Regions from separate parts of the Streptomyces sp. NPDC041713 genome, predicted to be linked through region 2. Evidence: riboswitches for the same ligand, from Rfam matches in the RefSeq annotation. Region 2 holds a riboswitch; the other holds the start of a gene.
What was found. A riboswitch is a leader RNA that binds a small molecule or an ion and turns the genes downstream of it on or off. The one in region 2 is predicted to bind cyclic di-AMP.
Positions count from the first base shown of each region.

Region 1: it holds a riboswitch for cyclic di-AMP, as region 2 does, so the genes downstream of both, ACZ6CV_RS07940 (C40 family peptidase) here and ACZ6CV_RS13185 (M23 family metallopeptidase) in region 2, are expected to answer to the same signal.

Region 1 is NZ_JBVIZY010000002.1:687,810-695,311, reverse strand. It holds gene ACZ6CV_RS07960 (LuxR C-terminal-related transcriptional regulator) at 1-536, shown strand, start outside; gene ACZ6CV_RS07955 (hypothetical protein) at 570-1,208, opposite strand; gene ACZ6CV_RS07950 (C40 family peptidase) at 1,371-2,417, opposite strand; gene ACZ6CV_RS07945 (hypothetical protein) at 2,762-3,115, shown strand; gene ACZ6CV_RS07940 (C40 family peptidase) at 3,193-4,440, opposite strand; cyclic di-AMP (ydaO/yuaA leader) riboswitch at 4,449-4,605, opposite strand; gene pcrA (DNA helicase PcrA) at 4,888-7,440, shown strand.
Region 2 is NZ_JBVIZY010000003.1:774,139-781,640, forward strand. It holds gene ACZ6CV_RS13165 (glycosyltransferase family 2 protein) at 1-250, shown strand, start outside; gene ACZ6CV_RS13170 (alginate lyase family protein) at 398-1,624, shown strand; tRNA gene ACZ6CV_RS13175 (tRNA-Met) at 1,728-1,801, shown strand; gene ACZ6CV_RS13180 (PP2C family protein-serine/threonine phosphatase) at 1,999-3,141, shown strand; cyclic di-AMP (ydaO/yuaA leader) riboswitch at 3,363-3,546, shown strand; gene ACZ6CV_RS13185 (M23 family metallopeptidase) at 3,558-4,637, shown strand; gene ACZ6CV_RS13190 (aldo/keto reductase) at 4,806-5,750, shown strand; gene ACZ6CV_RS13195 (PrsW family intramembrane metalloprotease) at 5,759-7,132, opposite strand; gene trmB (tRNA (guanosine(46)-N7)-methyltransferase TrmB) at 7,176-7,502, opposite strand, start outside.

The DNA.
Region 1 (7,502 bases), on a different contig from region 2:
CGGTCACGGTCATCACGGCCACCCGACCGGAGGTCGTCCTGCTGGACGTGCACCTTCCGGGCGGCGGAGGGGTGGAAGTCCTGCGCCGTTGCGCGCCGTTGATGGCCGACGCGGGGAACCCGGTGCGCTTCCTCGCGCTGTCCGTCTCCGACGCCGCCGAGGACGTCATCGGTGTCATCCGGGGCGGCGCCCGCGGTTATGTCACCAAGACGATCACCGGCACGGACTTGGTCGACTCCATCTTCCGCGTGCAGGACGGTGACGCGGTGTTCTCGCCGCGCCTGGCCGGCTTCGTCCTGGACGCCTTCGCCTCCACCGACGCGCCTCCGGTCGACGAGGACCTGGACCGCCTCACCCAGCGCGAGCGGGAGGTGCTGCGGCTCATCGCGCGCGGGTACGCGTACAAGGAGATCGCCAAGCAGCTCTTCATCTCCGTGAAGACGGTCGAGTCGCATGTGTCGGCGGTCTTGCGGAAGTTGCAGCTGTCCAACCGTCACGAGCTGACGCGGTGGGCGACGGCACGGCGGCTGGTCTGACGGTCGGCCGCCGTGGTCAGGGCGCGGCCGGGGTCAGGGTGCGGCCGGGGTCGGGGTCAGGGTCGGGGTCAGCATCCGTACCGCCCACCGGTAGTGGCCGACGGCCTTCGCGGCGCCGAGGAGGCCGGTCAGCCACACGATGAGGCCGACGCCCATGCCCTGGACGACGTCGGCGTAGGTGTCGCGGCCCGGTTCGGCGTACGCGGCGGCGGCGAAGGACGCCCACAGGCCGAGCGTGCAGACGGCGAGGGACGACAGGAGCCAGAGGAGGCTGAGGGCGGGGGAGCGCAGCCGGGCGTCGGACGCCGGGTGGTGGTCCAACGCGAGCCAGGCGGCGGACAGCTGACGGATGCGTCGGTCGTGCCGTATCGCGAACACGACACCGATCACGGAGGGCGCGAGCACCGCCAGGCCGAGGACCCCGAAAACGGGGCCCAGGATGAAGCCGGAGGAGTCCCTGTCCGCGAGCATCTGGATCGGCTGGACCAGCAGCGCCCAGCCGATGGCGCCGCCGAGGCCGCAGAGCCACAGCAGCAGGAGCCGGCCCACACCCAAGTGGCGCCTGTGCAGCTCCTCCAGGGCCATGCCGCGGTCGGTGAGCAGTGTCTGCCGGTCCGGCCAGGTGCGCAGATACACGGGGGGTGGAGGGGGCGGCAGCGTACGGCTAGGCATGGACGTGACAGTAACGGGTGACGGCGCATGGGATCACGGGGTCACGGGGTCACGGGGTCACGTGTGACGGTGCGGGTGATCACGTCTGAGTCGGTGCACCGGCTCAGGCACCGGCTCGCCCCACGCGAGCCGTTTCACGCCGCGCGGGGCGCGCGGGCCGTCTCACGCCACGCGGGTCGCGCCCGCGAACGGCATCTGGTCGATCGGTGCGAGCCGTACCGGGGCGCTCGGGTTCGGGGCGTGGATCATCTGGCCGTGGCCCACGTAGAGGCCGACGTGGCTGATGCCGGGGTAGAAGAACACCAGGTCGCCGGGGCGGAGTTCGGAGCGGGTGACCCGTCGGCCGGCGTTGATCTGGGCATAGGTGGTGCGAGGCAGGGAGACGCCCGCCGCGCGGTACGCGGCCTGCGTGAGGCCCGAGCAGTCGAAGGCGTTCGGGCCGGTGGCGCCCCACACGTACGGGCTGCCGAGCGCCTTGTACGCGTAGGAGACAGCGGACGCGGCACGGGTGGTGGGGGCCTTGGCGGTGCGCGGGGAGGCGTCGCGGGTGTGGGTGCGGGTGGCGCGTTCGCTCGTCGGGGCGGCGAGTTCCGCGCGCTGGTGGGCCGTGAGCCGGGACAGCAGCCGTCTGGCTTCGCCGAGCTTCTCGGTGACCGTCTTCTTGTGCTTGCGCAGCTCCGCCTGGCGGGCCCGGAGGGTGGCGAGCCGGTCGTCGGCTGTGTCGCGCAGCTGTTCCACTCCGCGGAGCTGCTTGCGGACGTCCCGCACGGCCACGGCCTGTCGGCCGCCGGCCCGGTCGGCGCGCGCCGCACGGTCCAGGAACTGCTCGGGGTCGGAGGAGAGGGCGAGCTGTACGGCGGGGTCGATGCCGCCCGCGCGGTACTGCGCGGTGGCGTACGAACCCAGGGTGTCGCGGGCGGAGTTGAGCTTCTCCGTCCTGCGGGCCGCCTCGTCGCGCAGTGCGGTCAGCGACTTTTCGGCTTTCTCGGCCTTCTCCTTCGCGCCGTTGTACTTCTCGGTGGCCGTCTCCGCCTCGCGGTAGAGCGCGTCGACCTTGGCCTTCACCTCGGTGGGGCCGAGCGGTGGATCGGCGTGCCCGACGCCGTCGAACGCGGTCGCCGACGCGGCTCCCGCCAGGGCGAGGGTGAGAGCGGTGCGGAACGTGCTGCCGCTGAGCGAGCGCGGGCGGGGCTTGCGGTGCGCTGCCACGAAGAGGGCTCCTTACCTGTCCGGCGGCGGCCCGCCACAGGGGGAGCGGGCCGCCGCCGGGTTTCTCGGCGGTGGTGTCCGACGAGCCGCCCGGTCCGGACGGCGACGGGGAGCCGGTCACCTGGTGGAGGACGCTAAACCTGACCGTCACGGGTTGGTGACGGATTGTGCGGAACCGACGGAAGTGAGTGCCTGAATGACCGACCTTGACCGGGTCGACCGGTCACGGGCGCCTGCTTCGAACGCGGCTGTGACCGATGGCTCGATTGCGCCGCGTCCGCGAGGGAGCGGTGGTACGGGGGTGGCTGCCGGAGCGGTGGGCGACCGGGCTAGGCTCCGGCCCCATGGACCTACTCATCCATCTCTTCGTCGGCCTGCACATCATCGGCATCGCTTCGCTCCTGGGCGGTTTCCTCACCCAGATGAAGCAGATGGGCCAGGGTGCCGCCCGTTTCAGCCCCGCGATGCTGCACGGCGCGCTCGTGATGCTCGTCACCGGTGTGGTCCTGGTGGGCCTCAACCAGGCGGACGACAACGCGGTCAACAACCTCAAGATCGGCATCAAGCTGGCCCTGCTGATCGTGATCCTCGCGCTGGTCTACGTGAAGCGGGACGAGGAGAAGATCGAGAAGCCGCTGTTCGGCGCGGTCGGCCTGCTGACCGTGACGAACATCTTCATCGCGGTGCTCTGGACCTGAGAGCCGGCCCTCCAGCCGTCACGTACGTGTGGCCCGCATCCCCCCGGGATGCGGGCCACACGCGCGTGGGGGTGCGGTTACGCGGGGCGCACCACACTGTGGATGGGCATGTAGTAGATCGACTCGACGCGGACGTTCGCGCCCGGCTTCGGGGCGTGGATCATCTTGCCGTTGCCGATGTAGATCCCGACGTGGCTGATGTCGTCGTAGAAGAACACCAGGTCACCGGGTTTGGCGTCGGCGGTCTTCACGGTCGTGCCGACCTTCACCTGGTCCCACGTGGTGCGCGGCAGGGAGATCCCCGCGGCCTTCCAGGCGTCCTGCGTGAGGCCGGAGCAGTCGTAGGAGTCGGGTCCGGTGGCGCCCCACACGTACGGCTTGCCGATCTGTGCCCGAGCGAAGTCGATGACCTTCGCGGCCTTCGTGGCGTAGCTGCCGTCCGTGCTCCCGGATCCCGTACCGGATCCCGTACCGGACCCCGTACCGGCATCCGAGCCCGCACCGGTGCCTGAACCCGACCCCGACCCCGACCCCGATCCGGAGCCGGAACCGGAATCACCCTTCTCCTGCTCCTTCTTCCGCTGCGCGGCCTCCTCCGCCTTGCGCTTGCGCTCCGCCTCCGCGGCCTGCTCGCGGGCCAGCTTCTCGGCCTTGCGCTTGGCCTCCTGCTTCTTCTGCCGCTCGATCTCCGCCAGTCGCGCCTTCTCCTGGGCGGTGAGCTTCGAGAGGAGCTCGCGCGCGTGGCCCAGCTTCCGCTGGACGGTCTGTTTGCTCGTCTTGAGGTCCTCCCGCGCGTCGCTCAGGGTCTTCAGGCTCGTCGCGGCCTTCGTGCGCTGCTTGGTCGCCGACGCCTGCTCCGCCTCGTACGCGTCGACCGCCTTCTTCTGGCGCGTGGTCAGCCGGTCCGTGAGGTGGTTCTGGTCGAAGTAGCCCTGTGGGTCGTCGGCGAGCATCATCGTCGCCGTCTCGGAGACGGCACCGGTGCGGTACTGCGCGGCGGCGAACGAGCCGAGTTCCTTGCGGGCGTCGTTCAGCTTGTCGGCGCGCGCGGCCACGTCGTCGAGCAGGCGGTCGACCTTCTTGCGCTGCTTGTCGGAGCGCTCCTTGGCCGCGTTGTACTTCTGGGTGGCCACGCCGGCCTGCTGGTAGAGCTCGTCGACCTTCTTCTGGACCTCTTCGAGGCTGGGCTTCGCCGGTGTGGAGGGCGCTGCCTGCGCGCTCTGCGACAGGAGGGCGACGGAGGTGAGGGCCGCCGTCGTGATGCCGAGGGCGGGGGTCGTGCGGAGTGCGGATGCCCGGGTCCGCGGCTTGCGGTGCGACGCCAAGGGAGGCGACTCCTTCCGTAGACCGCCTACCGGGTTAGCTGTCGGGTTCGGGCGGCTGGTCCGGAAGGTTGCCCTACGGTCCCGTACTACGTACGGGACCGATTCACCCCAAGTTTTTCGGTGGGTCCCCGGCTCCGAGCACGTCGGACTCGGCGGAGGCCACCCGTTCCCGGCGGGGTTCGCCGGTGGGGGACGAGAGGCCCGCGGAGCACGCTAGCCAACTCGTGTGGCCCGTGTGAAGGTTGATGTTCGTTATGCCCGATACATTTTCGTGACTTTGCGAGGGGCCCGGTGCGAACATCGGAATGGTACGCACCGGCAAATGCGGAGGGTGATCGTCCGCGGGCGTGGGGTAGCCGGGCGCAGCCGGCCGGGCGGGGCGGCCGGATGTGAGGTGACCGGAACCCGCAGCGGGTTGTCAGTGGGGCCGCCTAGACTCGGGAGGCGATGAGCAGCCTCTTTGATGACAGCTTCCTGGCGGACCTGCAGCCCTCCCGGGCCACGGACGAAGCGCCCCCGCCGCCGCCCGAGGACAGCGCTCCGGAGCCCATTCCGGATGACCTGTTCGACGGGAAGTTCGACGCGCCCATGACCCGGGAGACGCACTACCGCGACGGCGCCCCCCGCCCGGTCATCGACCCGGCGTCGCTCCTGGAGGGGCTGAACGAGAACCAGCGCGCGGCCGTCGTGCACGCCGGCGCCCCGCTGCTCATCGTCGCCGGCGCCGGCTCCGGCAAGACCCGCGTGCTGACCCACCGCATCGCGTATCTGCTCGCCGAGCGCGGTGTGCACCCCGGCCAGATCCTCGCGATCACCTTCACGAACAAGGCCGCGGGCGAGATGAAGGAGCGCGTCGAGCAGCTCGTGGGCCCGCGGGCGAACGCGATGTGGGTGTCGACCTTCCACAGCGCCTGCGTCCGCATCCTGCGCCGCGAGTACAAGAAGCTGGGCTTCACCTCCTCCTTCTCGATCTACGACGCCGCGGACTCCAAGCGTCTGATGGCCCTGGTCTGCCGTGACCTGGACCTCGACCCGAAGAAGTTCCCGCCGAAGTCCTTCAGCGCCAAGATCTCCAACCTGAAGAACGAGCTGATCGACGAGGAGGACTTCGCGGGCCAGGCGGCCGACGGCTTCGAGAAGACCCTCGCCCAGGCCTACGCGATGTACCAGTCGCGCCTCCGCGAGGCGAACGCGCTGGACTTCGACGACCTGATCATGACGACGGTCCACCTGCTCCGCGCCTTCCCGGACGTCGCCGAGCACTACCGCCGCCGCTTCCGGCACGTCATGGTCGACGAGTACCAGGACACCAACCACGCGCAGTACGCGCTGGTGCGCGAGCTGGTCGGCCCCTCCGGGGGCGAGGGCGACGACCCCGCCGAGCTGTGCGTGGTGGGCGACGCCGACCAGTCGATCTACGCCTTCCGCGGCGCCACGATCCGCAACATCCTCCAGTTCGAGGAGGACTACACCGACGCGACGACGATCCTCCTGGAGCAGAACTACCGCTCCACGCAGACGATCCTCACCGCCGCGAACGCGGTCATCGAGCGGAACGAAAGCCGCCGCCCGAAGAACCTGTGGACCAACCAGGGCGCGGGCGCGCGCATCACCGGGTACGTCGCCGACACCGAGCACGACGAGGCACAGTTCGTCGCCGACGAGATCGACCGCCTCACGGACGCGGGTGACGCCAAGGCCGGCGACGTGGCGATCTTCTACCGGACGAACGCCCAGTCCCGTGTCTTCGAAGAGATCTTCATCCGCGTCGGCCTGCCCTACAAGGTCGTCGGCGGCGTCCGCTTCTACGAGCGCAAGGAGGTCCGCGATGTGCTGGCCTACCTGCGCGTTCTCGCCAATCCCGAGGACGCGGTCCCGCTGCGCCGCATCCTCAACGTGCCCAAGCGGGGCATCGGCGACCGCGCCGAGGCGATGATCGACGCGCTCTCGCAGCGCGAGAAGATCTCCTTCCCGCAGGCGCTGCGCCGCGTCGACGAGGCGTACGGCATGGCGGCCCGCTCGGTCAACGCCGTCAAGCGGTTCAACACGCTCATGGAGGAGCTGCGGACGATCGTCGAGTCCGGCGCGGGCCCGGCCGTCGTCCTGGAAGCCGTCCTCGAACGCACCGGCTACCTCGCCGAGTTGCAGGCTTCGACCGACCCGCAGGACGAGACGCGCATCGAGAACCTCCAGGAACTCGCCGCGGTAGCCCTGGAGTTCGAGCAGGACAACAGCCAGGCGGGGCAGCAGGGCGACACCCAGGCCGAGGGTGCAGGCACGGCGGAAGGTGACCAGGCCGAGGGTGACGAGGGGGCCGCCGCCGCTCCGGCCGGGACGCTCTCCGACTTCCTGGAGCGCGTCGCCCTGGTCGCCGACTCCGACCAGATCCCCGACGAGGAGGACGACGGATCCGGAGTCATCACCCTGATGACGCTGCACACCGCCAAGGGCCTCGAGTTCCCCGTGGTCTTCCTGACCGGCATGGAGGACGGCGTGTTCCCGCACATGCGCTCCCTCGGGCAGGTCAAGGAGCTGGAGGAGGAGCGCCGTCTCGCGTACGTGGGCATCACGCGCGCGCGTGAACGGCTCTATCTGACGCGGTCCTCGATGCGCAGCGCCTGGGGCCAGCCGTCGTACAACCCGCCGTCGCGCTTCCTCGAGGAGATCCCGGACACCCATCTGGACTGGAAGCGGACGGGCTCCATCGGCGCCCCGGCGTCGTCCGGTTCCGGCGGATCGGGACCGGCCGGGGGCATCGCCTCGTCGCTGTCGTCCTCGCGCTCGCGGGCCGGCGGCGCACAGGGCTTCGCCACCCGCCGCGCCACGGAGAAGCCGGTGGTCGCCCTGGCCGTCGGCGACCGGGTCACGCACGACCAGTTCGGCCTCGGCACGGTCGTCGGGGTGAAGGGCACGGGAGCGAACGCGGAGGCGACGGTCGACTTCGGCGAGCCCAAGCCGAAGCGGCTGCTGCTGCGGTACGCGCCGGTCGAGAAGCTGTAGCGCGCGCCCGCGCGCGTGGCGGCGGTGCTGTGTGGCCGCGGCGGGATCGCCGCGGCGGCCGC
Region 2 (7,502 bases):
GGTCTACCACCGCTACACCGCGCGCAACCGCGTCTGGCTGGTCCGGCGCCGCCTTCCGCTCCCGCTGATCCCCGTCCACCTCGGCATCTGGACGCTCCTCACGGTGGCCCGCACGCGCTCGCTGTCCGGCCTTCGGGCCTGGGCCGCTGGCTTCGCCGAAGGGCTGCGGACGCCGTGCGGCGGGCGCAGGCCGATGCGGTGGCGCACGGTGTGGCGGCTGACGCGACTGGGGCGGCCACCGGTGATCTGAGCCGCGCCGGGACCCAACTGGTTGCCACCCCTCTCGGGGCCCCACGCCCCCGAACGGAGCATTCCGGTCGGCGGAGGTGGGGTGGGCGGGACACGCTGGACTGCCGGGGCGGTGGGACCGTTCCCGGGTGGATTCGGAGGTGCAGCAATGGGCGCAGCCGTGCGTCGCACGGGGCGGCGGGTGGTCTGTCTGCTCGTCGTGCCTCTTCTCGTCCTCGCCGCGGGCTGCGGGAGTGGTCAGGGAGGCGGGGCGGGCGCTCGTACGACCGCCGCGCGCCCCCTCGACCTGCCGTTCACGCACCCCGGCGTCCTCGTCGGCAAGGAGCAGCTCGACCGGGTGCGCGCGCACGTCCGGGCGGGGGAGCAGCCCTGGGCCAAGGCCTTCGAGCAGATGCGGGGCAGCAGGTTCGCGGCGGACGACTACAAGCCGACCCCGTACCCCGTCGTCGAGTGCCCGCCCGACACCCGCCCCGGGCAGGGCTGCGTCGAGGAGCGTGAGGACGCCCTCGCCGCGTACACCCAGGCGCTGCTCTGGAACATCACCGGCGACCGCGCGCACGCCAAGAAGGCCGTGCAGATCATGGACGCCTGGTCGAAGGTGATCACCGGGCACACGGAGGCCAACGCCGGGTTGCAGACCGCGTGGGCCGCGACCTCCTGGGCGCGCGCCGCCGAGGCCGTGCGCTACACCTACGACGGCTGGAACGACGGCTCGCTGCTGCGGTTCGAGCGGATGCTGCGCAACGCCTACCTGCCCCAGGTCAGGGACGGTTCCGCCGACTTCAACGGCAACTGGGACCTGGTGATGGCCGACGCCACCATGTCGATGGCCGTCTTCCTCGACGACCACGCCACGTTCGAGAAGGCCGTGCACCACTTCCGCACGCGCGTGCCCGCGTACTTCTATCTGGAGTCCGACGGGAAGCTGCCCGTCTCCCCGGAGGGCAGCGGCATCGACACCGCCCCCGAGCTGCGGAGGTACTGGTTCGGGCAGGGCACCTTCGTCGACGGCATCTCCCAGGAGACCTGCCGCAACTTCAAGCACGCCAGTTACTCGCTGGCCGCCACCGCGCACATGGCGGAGACCGCCCGCCACCAGGGCGTCGACCTGTACGGGGAGGTCCAGGACCGGCTGCGGGCCGCCTTCGAGTTCCACTCCCGGTACCAGCTGGGCGAGAAGGCGCCGGGCTGGCTCTGCGGCGGCCGGGTGCAGCGCGACATGGGGCCCGACACGGAGGTCGGCCTCAACCACCTGCGGGGACGGCAGCATCTGGACATGCCGCAGACCCAGCGGTTCACCGAGCAGCGGCGTCCCGAGGGCACGGACGGGCTCTTCGTCGCCTGGGAGACGCTCACGCACGCGGACAACCCGTAGGGGGCGCCGGGTGCCCGTAGGGGCGGCCGTAGGAGCGGCTCCGGCGGCCGCGGGGAAGTGGTTCGACGCACCCCTCCGCATGGCGTAGTGTTGTGTTCACCGACGCGGGGTGGAGCAGCTCGGTAGCTCGCTGGGCTCATAACCCAGAGGTCGCAGGTTCAAATCCTGTCCCCGCTACTGAAGGCCCAGGGCCGGAAGCATCAGCTTCCGGCCCTGGGTTTTTTTTCGGGTCCCTTGCCCCCAGCCCTCGTGCTCCCCTACGGGTTTCGCCGGCCCCGTAACCCGGTCGGCCCGCACCGGCTCGCCCCCGCTCCCCTCCGGGGGAACCCTGGACGGAGCGCGGTGATGGGCGCGGAGTCGGCGGGAGACAAGCGGTGGGGCAGCGAGGCGGAACCGGCGACAGGGGTGCCACCGCGCACGAGCGGACGTTCGTCCGCGCGCTCCCCCTGCTGCTGCTCCTCGTCGGGGTCGTGTACGACGTCTCGACCCCGCCCGAGTTCACCGCCGCGCCCCTCTTCACGGCCGCCCCGCTGATCGCCGCCCCCTTCTACTCGCTCCTGAGCACCGTCCTGACCGGCGCCGCCGCCACCGCCGCCGTCCTCGTCCTGCACGTCGGGAACGTGAGCAGCAGCCACGTGGAGGCCGTCACCGAGGTGCTCACCGTGGTCACCGTCGCGGCCCTCGCGATCGTCATCAACCGCGTCGTGCGCCGCGGCAACGACCGGCTCGCCAACGCACGTTCCATCGCCGAGACGACCCAGCGCGCCGTGCTGCCCGAGCCGGACCCGCGGATCGGCGGGCTCGACATCGCCGCGCGGTACGAGGCCGCGCAGGCAGACGCCTTCATCGGGGGGGATCTGTACGCCGTGCAGGACACCCCGCACGGGGTCCGGCTCATCGTCGGCGACGTACGAGGCAAGGGCATGGGCGCGGTCGCCGCGGTCGCCGTCGTCATCGGCGCCTTCCGGGAGGCCGCCGAGCAGGAGGCCACCCTGGAGGCCGTGGCGCAGCGCCTGGAGCGGGCGCTGGCCCGCGAGGGCACCCGGCGCGACGGCCTCGACGCGTTCGAGGGCTTCACCACCGCCGTCCTCGCCGAGTTCCGGCACGCCGACGGCCGGGTACGGCTGATCAACCGGGGGCACCCGTCCCCGCTGCTGCTGCGCGGCGACGGGCGGCTGTGCGTCATGTCGGCGAGCGAGCCCGCGCTGCCGCTCGGCATGGGCGATCTCGGCATCTGGCCGGACCGGGCCGACGAGACCGAGTTCCCGCCCGGCGCGACGCTGCTCTTCTACACGGACGGCCTGTCGGAGGCGCGGGACGCGGCGGGGGAGTTCTACGATCCCGCGACCCGGCTCGGCGGGCGGATCTTCCCCGGGCGCGGGGGCCCGCGGGCGCTGCTCGCCGCGCTCGCGGAGGAGGTGCGGCGGCACACCGGGGGCCGGATGACGGACGACATGGCGTTGCTCGCGGTGCGCCGGCCGGTCGCCGGGGATCCCGACGTCACCACCGGTGACTGAAGTGCACCGCTCCGCATAACAACTGACGTACTGTCAAGGGAATGTGAAATTCCGGTGTGGACCAAGGCGGGGCCAACTCGCCCCGTTCCGCCCCCGCGTGTCCCGGTACGTACAGCCGATCGGCGTTAACGATCAACCGGAACAGCTTGGAATACCGACCCGCTGTCTATTAACGTTCGATAACGCAGCGCGGTCGTCCCAGCCGTCACTAGAGGCGGCTCCGCGCGCACGCGCCTAATCCCGCAAGGGAGCCGGGGAACCACTAACTTGGGGTGAATCGGACCTCTGCCGCGCCTGCACGCATGCCTCGAACCAGTCATGCGCGCACACGTCGGCAGCTGCCCGTAGGAGACCTTCCTGCTCCGAACCCGTCAGCTAACCCGGTAGGCGAGAAGGAAGGAAAGGAGTGCGCCCCAGTGGCGTCCAACCGGCCTGCCCCCCAAGCCGTGTACATACCGAATGACGACGACTTCGGCGGGTACGACGAGGACTCCTTCGAGGAGTGGAACCCCACCGAGGATTCCGTCCGGCCCGTCCGCGGCAGGCACCGTGTGCACAAGAAGGGCGGCGGCGGGCTCGCCCGCAGCTCCACCGTCCTCGGCGTGGGCGTCATCGCCGCCGTCGGCGCGGGCGGCATCGCCACCGCGCAGGAAGGCAAGCCGCCGGTCTCCATATCGATGCCCGACCTGCCGGGCGTGGACGCCGTCGCCGACTCGCTGCCCGAGGCCAAGTCCCTGCCGGGCGTGGGCTCCTTGCTGGCCGACGACTCCTCCGACGCCACGACGACCGTCGCCGCGTCCGCCCCGCTCACCGCCGCCGGCGTCAGCTCCGTCGACGCCGAGCAGGGCACCACCGACGCGGGCGAGGCACTGCGCACCCGCATCATGCAGCAGGCCGAGAACCAGCAGCACCAGGCGGACGCCGCCGTACGGACCGCCGCCGAGGACGCCGCCGTCAAGAAGGCCGCCGAAGAGGCCGCCGCCCAGCAGAAGGCCGCCGAGAAGAAGGCCGACGCCGAGGCCGCCGCCAAGAAGCAGAAGGCGGAGGAGGCCCGCAAGGCCAAGGCCGAGGCCGCGCGCCTGGCCAAGCTCGCCAAGAGCTACGCCATCCCGACCTCCTCGTACACCCTCACCTCGCACTTCGGCGACGCCGGCGCCATGTGGTCCTCCGGCCACCACACCGGCCTCGACTTCGCCGCGCCGACGGGCACGCCGCTCAAGGCCGTGCACACCGGCACCGTCAAGGAGGCCGGCTGGGCGGGCGCGTACGGCTACCGCACCGTGCTCGAACTCGAGGACGGCACGGAGGTCTGGTACTGCCACCAGTCCTCGCTCAATGTCAGCGCGGGCCAGAAGGTCACCACCGGCGAGGTCATCGGCCGCGTCGGCGCGACCGGCAACGTCACCGGGCCGCACCTCCACATGGAGGTCCACACGCCCGACGGCACCGGGATCGACCCGCTCGGCTGGCTGCAGGGCAAGGGCCTGAATCCCTGAGGTATCCCTGAGGTATCCCTGAGGTCCGCGCCCCTGCGGTCCGGGTCTCCGCGGTCCGGGTCTCCGTACTCCGGCGGTCCTGGCGACATCCCCCCGACGCCAGGGCCGCCGGTCGGTCCGGTGGTGCGTGCACGGAATTCCGTTTCCGGTGTGCTTGTTGAGGAACGCATGACTTATCTGCGTACGCTCGGCTCCTCCGACCTCGAGGTCTTCCCGCTCTCCCTGGGCGGCAACGTCTTCGGCTGGACCGCCGACCGGGCCGCCTCCTTCGCCGTCCTCGACGCCTACACCGCCGCGGGCGGCAACTTCATCGACACCGCCGACGTCTACTCGGCCTGGGTGGACGGCAACCAGGGCGGTGAGTCCGAGACCCTCGTCGGCGAGTGGCTGGCCGAACGCGGCAACCGCTCCGACGTCGTCATCGCCACGAAGGTCGGCGCCCACCCCGAGTTCAAGGGCCTCTCCCCGGCCACCATCAAGGGCGGCATCGACGCGTCGCTGCGCCGCCTCGGCACCGACTACATCGACCTCTACTACACGCACTACGACGACCCTTCGGTCCCGGTGGAGGAGATCATCGGGACGCTCGACGGGCTGGTGCGGGACGGCAAGGTGCGCGCCATCGCCGCCTCCAACATCACCCCCGAGCGGCTCCAGGAATCCCTCGACCTCTCCGACCGCGAGGGGCTCGCGCGCTACGTCGCGCTGCAGCCGCACTACAACCTCGTCTCCCGCGACACCTACGAGGGCCCGCTCCAGGAGGTCGCCTCGCGCGCCGGCATCGCGGCCGTCCCCTACTACGCGCTCGCGTCCGGCTTCCTCACCGGCAAGTACCGTCCGGGCGCGAAGGTGGAGAGCGCCCGCAGCGGCGGGGTCGCACAGTACGTGGGCAGCGAGCGGGGCGAGCGCGTCCTGACCGCGCTCGACGAGATCGCCGAGGCGCACGGGGCGCAGGTCGCGACCGTGGCGCTCGCCTGGCTGGCCGCGCAGCCCACGGTGGCGGCGCCGATCGCCTCCGCGCGCACGGTCGAGCAGCTGCCGGCGCTGCTCGCGGTGGCGGACCTTGAGCTGACGCCGGCGGAGATCGCCCGGCTGACGGCCGCGTCCGCCTAGGACACGACCTAGGAGCGGTAGGGGTTGTACGCGCCGTACGGGGTGGGCCCGTACGGGGTGGGCCCGTACGGGGCGGCGGGGACGGGCGTCCCGTAAGGGGGGTGGCCGTACCCGCCGGAGGCCCCGTACGACCCGTAGGGGCCGGGTGGCAGCGGTCGCATCACCGGTGCCGTCGCCTGCGCCGCGTACGCCAGCGCGGGGCGGGCCGGCTCGCGCCGCTCCCAGAGTTGTTCGAGGAGTTCCCGCTCGCGGGCCACGAAGTCGGCCCCGGCCCGGCCGCGCCGGCCCCGGTGGCGCAGCAGCGCCAGCGACGTCGCGTACATCTGGTACTCGGCGACCGTGCGGGACGCCGCCTTCCCCCAGGTGTACGCGGCGTAGTCGCGGGCCAGCGCGCGGGCGCGCATCGAGCCCAGCGCGTACGGCTCGGGCGGGGTGAGCCAGCCCGCCGCCACGTACGCGGGCAGCTCCGCGCGGATCGTGCGCAGCTCGCGCTGCCGGGCCCAGATCGCGAGCCACGTCAGCAGGCCGAACGCCGGGAGCATGAACGCCGCGTACACGGTGAAGAAGCCGTACTGCCCGAAGACCGCCGAGCCGTTCCACAGGGCGTGCATGCCCATCGCGAGCAGTAGTCCGGCGAGCGGGAGCAGCGTGCGGAGCAGATGGCGGCGCTCGGCGGCGAACGCGGCGAAGCCGAAGCCGATGCCGGTCAGGACCGTGAACAGCGGGTGCGCGAACGGGGACATGACGACCCGTACGAAGAAGGTCGCGGCCGTCACGGAGGCGAGGCCGCTCTCCCGGCTGAGCTGGTCGGTGACGAAGGCGTTGCCCAGATAGAGGATGTTCTCGGTGAACGCGAAACCGGTCGCGGTCACCCCGGCGATGACGACGCCGTCGACGAGCCCCGTGAAGTCGCGCCGGCGGAAGAGGAAGACGAGCAGGATGGCCGCGGCCTTCGCGCTCTCCTCGACGATCGGCGCGATGACGGTGGCGCCGAGGGTGTCGGCACCGGTGGGATCGGCGGTGGCGGTGGCTATCCAGCGGATCGCGAAGCTGTTCGCCACGATCGCGACGAGGGCGGCCGCGCAGGCGCCCCAGGAGAAGGAGAAGAGGAGGTTCCGCCAGGGTCCCGGCTGCACCCGGTCCAGCCAGCGGAACGCGGCGACGAGCAGGGGTACGGGCACGACCGCGAGGCCGAGTCCGACCAGGAAGCCCTCGGTGCCGGTCTGCTCCCGGACCAGGGCGAGGATGACCAGGCCGGAGAGGGCGAGCAGGGTGACGAGCGCGGCTCCGCGTATCGCGCGCCGCTGCCACCAGCGGACGCGGCGCAGCTCCCCCGGGGCGGGCGCCTCGGGGGGTATCGGATACGGGGAACTGGTGGCCACGTCGTTGACCCTAACGAGGGATGGGGGTGGCCGCGACGGTGCCTCAGTTCTCCGGAGCGGACTCGGTGCTTCCGCTTCCGCTCGGCGGGTGCGCGGTCCGGCGGAACAGCAGGTCGTGGACGACGTGGCCCTTGCCGAGGCCCTGGCCCTCGAAGCGGGTGAGGGGGCGGAAGTCGGGGCGCGGGGCGTATCCGCCGTCTTCCCGGGTGTTCTCGAAGTCGGGGTGCGCGGTGAGCACCTCGAGCATCTGCTCGGCGTACGGCTCCCAGTCGGTCGCGCAGTGCAGGATCGCGCCGGGCTTGAGGGAGGGCGCGGCCAGGGTCAGGAACTCCGGCTGGATCAGGCGGCGCTTGTGGTGGCGGGCCTTGGG